Regions from separate parts of the Arthrobacter sp. MOO21 genome, predicted to be linked through region 3. Evidence: riboswitches for the same ligand, from Rfam matches in the RefSeq annotation. Region 3 holds a riboswitch; each other region holds the start of a gene.

Region 1 (2,254 bases), 1.2 Mb from region 3:
AGGCGGTGGAGGCCCAGGCGCAGGAGCGCTTCGTTCTCCCCCGGATCCACCACGAACTCCTGAAGTTCGTTGAGGATGTGCCCGTAGAGGAAGCCGTAGTAGGCGCGGTAGACGTGGAGTGCGTCGGCAGGCTCGAATCCCGCCGCCACCAGCAGGGACAGGATCTGTTCCAGTGGCCTCAGGGTGCCCAGCGGCCGGAGGCCCAGCGGAGTGGAAAGGGGCCGCGTCACCAGCAAGGGCACTGCGTTGGGGTGCCGGAGCGCTTGCCGGCGCAGGCTGTGGGCAATCTTCCGAAGCTGCGCCTTCCAGTCCGGGTCCGAGGGCTCGATGGACAGGTCATCGAGAACAAGCTCCGCCACGCCGTCGAGCAAGGCGGCGCGGTTTTGGGCGTAGCGGTAAAGGCTCATGGGATCCCGGCCGAGTTCCAGCCCCAGCCGGCGCATGCTCAGCGCTTCCAGCCCTTCGGCATCCACCAGTTCGAGGGCTTTGGCCAGGACAATGTCCCTGCTCAGCCTGCTTTTCGGTTGGCCGCTCCTGGGGGTATCGGCGGAAGTCATCGCGTGGTCCTCATTGCCGGGCCGCCGTCCCACGGTAACTGGGAGGGTTGCCTCATATCTGGTCTACGGGTAAAGTCTACAGTGTAGACACCGTGGTGACAGCACTCTGTGCTCCCCTGAATTTTCCGGGGGATGCAACTACACAATCCTTGCCCGCAGTGCAGGGCATCGAGGCTCGCCGCTGTAGCCTACCGGCGGCACAGTGCACCGAGCGAAGGGAGCCGTCATGGCACATTCGCAGTTCGACCAGTTCCTCCAGGAAGCCACCTACGTCGACCAGGCGTCAGAATCCGCCCTCGACCGGGACCGGTTGTTTGGCCTGTACATGAGCTGGTGCTTCATCAACCAGCAGGTACCCGGGGCCGAATCCAGCTTCTGGTCAGCCATGAATAACAGGATGCCGGCAGGCCGCAAGGGCGTGCGGATGACGGGGCCGGCCGCTGCCGACTACATCGTCACCACGTATCCCGAACTCGTGTAGGCCTTACGGGGACTACATCCGGCCGCCTGATGACCGGGAAATGGACATGAATGCTGTGGTGCCGCAGGCGCCGCAGCATTTTCATGCCCGGCCGAAAGATGCGCATGCGCGTCCCCGGCCCGGGGTGCCGCTCAATTACGGAACATGACGACGGCGGCGATGCGGCTGCGCGCGTCAGATGTTACGTTTTTGGGGAGTAATGAGTACCGGCGTTAAGCCCTGACTGGCCGGTCGGCAACCCTCCCTTTCGCGGCGGGGTGCCTCAGGTGAATACTCGGCATATCGACCGATTCGAGCTGCAAGCGTGAGAGAAGGAGATCCGTCGTGCCTGACGCACCCGCCCCTGAAGAAAAGCTGTCCTACCGCCTGATTACAGGCCCGGACGACCGATCATTCTGTGAACGGATCTCCGCTGCCCTGGACGAGGGGTATGTGCTGCACGGCAGCCCGGCGGCCACCTTCAACGGCAGCAGCGTCATCGTCGCCCAGGCAGTGGTCCTGCCGGCCGCGATCGCTTCCGCAGACGCCGCCGTGGCCACCGCCGTGGATGAACTTGACGGCGAATTTGAGGGCGAGTTCGACGGCGAGGGCCACGCATGAGCTACGCAGGAGACCTGACACCGCAGGAAGCCTGGGCCAAGCTCGAGCAGGGCGCCATCCTGGTGGATGTCCGCACCGAGGGCGAATGGGCCCACATCGGCATCCCGGATACCAAGGCCACGGACAACGACCCGCTCTTCATCCAGTGGACCTTCCGGGGCGGCATCCCCAACCCCGACTTCGTGAAGGACCTCAAGGAGCAGGCACCCGAGGACCCGTCCGCGGAACTGGTGTTCCTGTGCCGCTCCGGCCAGCGGTCCGTCGCCGCTGCCATTGCCGCCACCCAGGCCGGCTTCACCTCGTACAACGTGCTGGAAGGCTTCGAGGGGGAGCCGGACCGCTACGGCGAACGGACCGTCAACGGCTGGAAGAACCGCGGCCTGCCCACCAACCTCGGAAAGAACTAAGTGACCTTCAACCCAGATGCCTCCGGCTGGAGCGCCGACACCCAGGCCGTCCGCGGCGGACTCGACCGCACCAACTTCCAGGAAACGTCCGAGGCCATCTTCCTGAACTCCGGGTTCGTCTACGAATCGGCGGCGGCGGCAGAACGCGCCTTCACGGGCGAGGATGAACGGTTCGTCTACTCCCGCTACGGCAACCCCTCCGTGGCAAC
Region 2 (2,254 bases), 1.3 Mb from region 3:
AGTATGGTCTGCCTGCGATGCAACCTCAACGCCGATTAGTGCAGAAGGCATCTGCATAATTGCACATGCGGAGCGGAAACCGGTGCTGCGCTAGACGAGGAAAGTGGTCCGCAGCTGGTGTCCGAGCTGACCGATTTCGGTCAGGAACCCGTCGTGCCCGATCGGGGCCTGGATGACGTGGACGTCAACGTCACCCGGAAGTGCCTGCGCCAGTTCCTTTGACTGGGACGGGAAGTAGAGCCGGTCCGAGTCCACGGCGGCCACGAAGAAGCGGGCGCTGGCGACGGCCAGCGTCTCGGTCAGGGTCCCGCGGCCCCGGCAGACATCGTGGCTCATCAGCGCCTCGGTGAGCGCAATGTAGCTGTTGGCGTCAAAGCGCCGGACGAGCTTGTTGCCCTGGTGGTCCAGGTAGCTTTCCACCTGGTAGCGGCCACGCGCAGCGAGCACTTCACCCTGCAGCGGCGACTCGGGCACCTGGGCGGCACGGCCGAACCGGCCTTCCAGTTCCGCCGCTGACCGATAGGTGATGTGGGCGATGCGCCTCGCCAGCGCCAGCCCGTCTTCCGGGCAGGGACCGCCGTAGTAGTCGCCGCCGTTGAAGTTGGGGTCCTGCCGGATGGCGAGGGTCTGCGCCTGGGCGAACGCGATCTGTTCGGCCGTGCTGGCTGCGCCAACGGAGATCACTGCGCAGCGCTGCACACGCTCGGGGTAGGTCACGGCCCACTCCAGGGCGCGGGCACCGCCCATGGAACCGCCAAGGACGGCGTACCAAGTGCTGATTCCCAGCTGGTCCGCCAGCCGGGCCTCAGCCACAGTGCTGTCCCGGAGTGTCACCAGCGGGAAGCGCGAACCCCAGGGGCGCCCGTCCGGGGCAGGTGAGGACGGTCCGGTCGAGCCGTAGCAGCCGCCCACGATGTTGATGGACACCACGAAGAACTTGTCCGTATCGACCGGCGCGCCGGGTCCGGCCAGCTGCTCCCACCAGCCTTCCTCATCGGTATCGCCGCGGGTCACGTGGGTGCTGCCGGTGAGGGCGTGTTCGATCAGGACCGCGTTGCTGCCGTCGGCGTTCAGCGTGCCCCAGGTTTCGTAGGCCAGCGTGACGTCGGGAAGGTAGCCGCCTGCTTCCAGCTCGAGCCCTCCGATGGAGGCGTAGCGGACAATTCCGTGTTCGGGGATGGTGGTACGGGCGACGGTAACCGTCATGGCAGGACCTCTTCTACGCGCTTGCCCGCCGTCGTCTGACCGGCAGGCCAGGTCTTCACCCGGGGCACCCCACCGCGGAAGGAGGGTTGCCGGCCAGCAAGCCGGGGCTGTCACTGGCACTCATGACCTGGTTCGAGTGTACGAAATACACCCCGCTCCGGACCAAGAGTGTGACTGGTTGTGACTTTCCCCGGCCTGCCGGCTGCACGCTTTCCGCGGTGCGCGCTACACCCCTGCTGCGCCCTTGGCTGCGCGGAAGCCCGCTTCAAGGTCGGCGAGGATGTCATCGATGTGCTCCAGGCCCACGGAGAGGCGGACCAGGCCGGGGCTCACGCCGGCAACTTCCTGCTGTTCCGGCGAGAGCTGGCTGTGGGTTGTCGACGCCGGGTGGATGACGAGCGAGCGGACGTCACCGATGTTGGCCACGTGGGAGTGCAGTTCCAGGGCGTCCACGAAGCGCTTGCCGGCCTCGGCGCCGCCTGCGAGGTTGAAGGCGACGACGGCGCCGGTCCCCTTGGGACCGTACTTCCGGCCGCGCTCGTACCACGGGCTGGAGGGCAGGCCCGCGTAGGCGACGGATTCGACGTCGTCCCTTCCTTCCAGCCAGCGCGCCACTTCGGTGGCGTTGGCAACATGGCGTTCCACGCGCAGGCTCAAGGTCTCCAGTCCTTGGGAAATCAGGAAGGCGTTGAAGGGCGAAACTGCCGATCCAAGGTCGCGCAGCAGCTGGACACGGGCCTTGAGGATGTAGGAAAGGTTGGCCCCCAGCGCACCACCCTCCCCCAGGTCACGGGCGTAGACGAGGCCGTTGTAGGTGGGGTCCGGGGTGTTGAAGCCGGGGAACCGTTCCGGATCCTTGCTGAAATCGAACTTGCCCGAATCGACGATGACGCCGGCGATGGCCGCTCCGTGGCCGCCCAGGTATTTCGTGGCCGAGTGGATCACAATGTCCGCTCCCCACTCCAGGGGACGGATGAGGTACGGGGTGGACAAGGTGTTGTCCACGATCAAGGGGACGCCCGCATGGTGCGCCACCTGCGAGATGCCT
Region 3 (2,254 bases):
GCCGCAGAGGAGGCCATCCGCGGCCAGCTGTCCCGTTCTCGCCCGCGCGACGCCGTCCTGGGCGAGGAATTCGGCAGCACCGGCCATGGCTCGCGGCGCTGGATCATCGATCCCATTGACGGGACCAAGAACTTTGTCCGCGGCGTCCCGGTCTGGGCCACCCTGATTGCCCTGGTGGACGAGGGCGAACCCGTGGTGGGCGTGGTCAGCGCCCCGGCCCTTGGCAAACGCTGGTGGGCGGCAAAAGGCATGGGCGCGTACATGGGCCGGTCCCTCGCTGCCGCCACGCGGCTCCGCGTCTCCAACGTATCGAAACTTTCGGATGCCTCCCTCTCATACTCCAGCCTGACGGGCTGGAAGGAACGCGGGAACCTGGACGAGTTCCTGGGCCTGACGGAAGACGTGTGGCGGACCCGCGCATATGGCGATTTCTGGTCCTACTGCATGGTGGCGGAAGGTTCGGTGGACATCGCCTGCGAGCCGGAGCTGAACCTCTACGACATGGCCGCCCTGGTCCCCATCGTCGTGGAGGCGGGCGGCCGGTTCACGTCCCTGGAAGGCGAGGACGGCCCGTTCGGCGGGAACGCGCTGGCCACCAACTCGATCCTGCACTCGGAGGTTCTGCACCGCCTGAACCCCTACCTGGACGATCTGCTGTAACGGTCGTCGTATCGCCCTGGATCCGAATATTGCGACGCCGGACACCTCCTGAAGGAGGCGTCCGGCGTTCTTTATTCGGCAGGCGTAACAAATGCCTTAACAATTGGCCCGGCTTCAGTCCGGGCCGTTCCATGTTCTACGCTTTTATGCAGGTCACGAGTGCCAGCGCAAAACCCCGGTTTGCTGGCCAGGCAACCCTCCATTCGCGGTGGGGTGCCCCGGGTGACGACCAGGCCGGTCCGGAGCGGATGCGGCAAGCGCGGATTCCTGTGATGTCGGGGTCCTGATTCAAGTGAGGTCTCTGTGACAACTGCCACCGTCTCCCCCAGCACTGCCATCGCCGAAACTGCGGCCGCCTTCGACGCACGCCAGGCCGCCGCCGGCCACCCCCTCGCCGCCGTCACCGGCGCCGAGATCCAGGCGCCCCTGATCACCGGCGGGCATGTCCGCTACGCCAACCTCGACTACGGCGCGTCCGCACCGGCACTGTCCCTGGTCTCCGCGTACCTTAACGAAATCCTGCCGTACTACGCGAGCGTCCACCGCGGCGCCGGCTACGCCTCCCAGATCAGCACCTCCGTGTACGAGAACGCGCGGAGCATCGTCCGCGACTTCGTGGGCGGCCGCGCCGACGACTCGGTGATCTTCACCCGGAACACCACCGATTCGCTCAACCTGCTGGCCGGCTGCCTGCCCGTCACCGACGGCCACCCTGCCGGGGAGGTCCTCTACCTGGACATCGAGCACCACGCTAACCTCCTGCCGTGGCAGGGGGTGCCGCACCGCAGCATCGTGGCCGCGGACACCATCGCGGGAACCATCGAGGCCGTCAGGGCGGAGCTGGAGCAGGGCGGCGTCAGCCTCCTTGCAGTCACCGGCGCCTCCAACGTCACCGGCGAAATCCTCCCCATCCGCGCACTGGCCGCGCTGGCCCACCAGCACGGCGCACGGATCGTGGTGGACGCGGCCCAGCTCGCCCCGCACCGCCGGGTGGACATCAGCGCCGACGACGTCGACTACCTCGCCTTCTCCGGGCACAAGCTCTACGCGCCCTTCGGCGCCGGCGTCCTGGTGGGGCGCCCCGACTGGCTCGACGCCGGCACTCCGCACCTCGCCGGGGGCGGTGCAGTCAAAGAAGCAAGGCTCGACGGCGTCAGCTGGGCCACCGGGCCGGCCCGCCACGAGGGGGGCTCGCCGAACGTGCTCGGCGCCGCCACCCTTGCCCGCGCCACGCAGGTCATTGCCGGGCTGGACCAGGACCGCTGGCACGCGCACGAGTCCGCCATCCGGTCCTTCCTGGTGGAAGGCCTCCAGGACATCGAGGGTGTCACTGTCCACCAGATCTTCAGGGACACCAACCCGGAAACGGACACCATCGGCGTAGTCAACTTCTCCGTGGAGGGTTATGACGCCGGTCTGGTGGCCGCCTACCTCTCGGCCGAACACGGCGTGGGACTGCGTGATGGCCGCTTCTGCGCGCACCCGCTGCTGAAGCGGCTCGGGCTGCCGTCCGGCTCCCTCCGCGCCAGCTTCGGCGTCGGATCCAGGCTGGAGGACGCGGAGCGGCTCCTCGACGGCATCCGCACCCTGCGCA

Evidence for each region. Region 3 has a riboswitch for S-adenosylmethionine ahead of AC2JAJ_RS15340 (aminotransferase class V-fold PLP-dependent enzyme). Riboswitches for the same ligand answer to the same signal wherever they lie in the genome.
Region 1: it holds a riboswitch for S-adenosylmethionine, as region 3 does, so the genes downstream of both, AC2JAJ_RS09495 (DUF1737 domain-containing protein) here and AC2JAJ_RS15340 (aminotransferase class V-fold PLP-dependent enzyme) in region 3, are expected to answer to the same signal.
Region 2: it holds a riboswitch for S-adenosylmethionine, as region 3 does, so the genes downstream of both, metX (homoserine O-acetyltransferase MetX) here and AC2JAJ_RS15340 (aminotransferase class V-fold PLP-dependent enzyme) in region 3, are expected to answer to the same signal.

The regions. Positions count from the first base shown of each region.
Region 1 is NZ_CM170671.2:2,061,354-2,063,607, reverse strand. Features, by position in the region: gene AC2JAJ_RS09505 (TetR/AcrR family transcriptional regulator C-terminal domain-containing protein) at 1-557, opposite strand, end outside; gene AC2JAJ_RS09500 (hypothetical protein) at 784-1,038, shown strand; SAM riboswitch class IV at 1,234-1,349, shown strand; gene AC2JAJ_RS09495 (DUF1737 domain-containing protein) at 1,363-1,638, shown strand; gene AC2JAJ_RS09490 (rhodanese-like domain-containing protein) at 1,635-2,045, shown strand; gene AC2JAJ_RS09485 (O-succinylhomoserine sulfhydrylase) at 2,046-2,254, shown strand, end outside.
Region 2 is NZ_CM170671.2:169,179-171,432, forward strand. Features, by position in the region: gene metX (homoserine O-acetyltransferase MetX) at 91-1,206, opposite strand; SAM riboswitch class IV at 1,219-1,334, opposite strand; gene AC2JAJ_RS00835 (bifunctional o-acetylhomoserine/o-acetylserine sulfhydrylase) at 1,432-2,254, opposite strand, start outside.
Region 3 is NZ_CM170671.2:3,301,784-3,304,037, reverse strand. Features, by position in the region: gene hisN (histidinol-phosphatase) at 1-660, shown strand, start outside; SAM riboswitch class IV at 812-926, shown strand; gene AC2JAJ_RS15340 (aminotransferase class V-fold PLP-dependent enzyme) at 964-2,254, shown strand, end outside.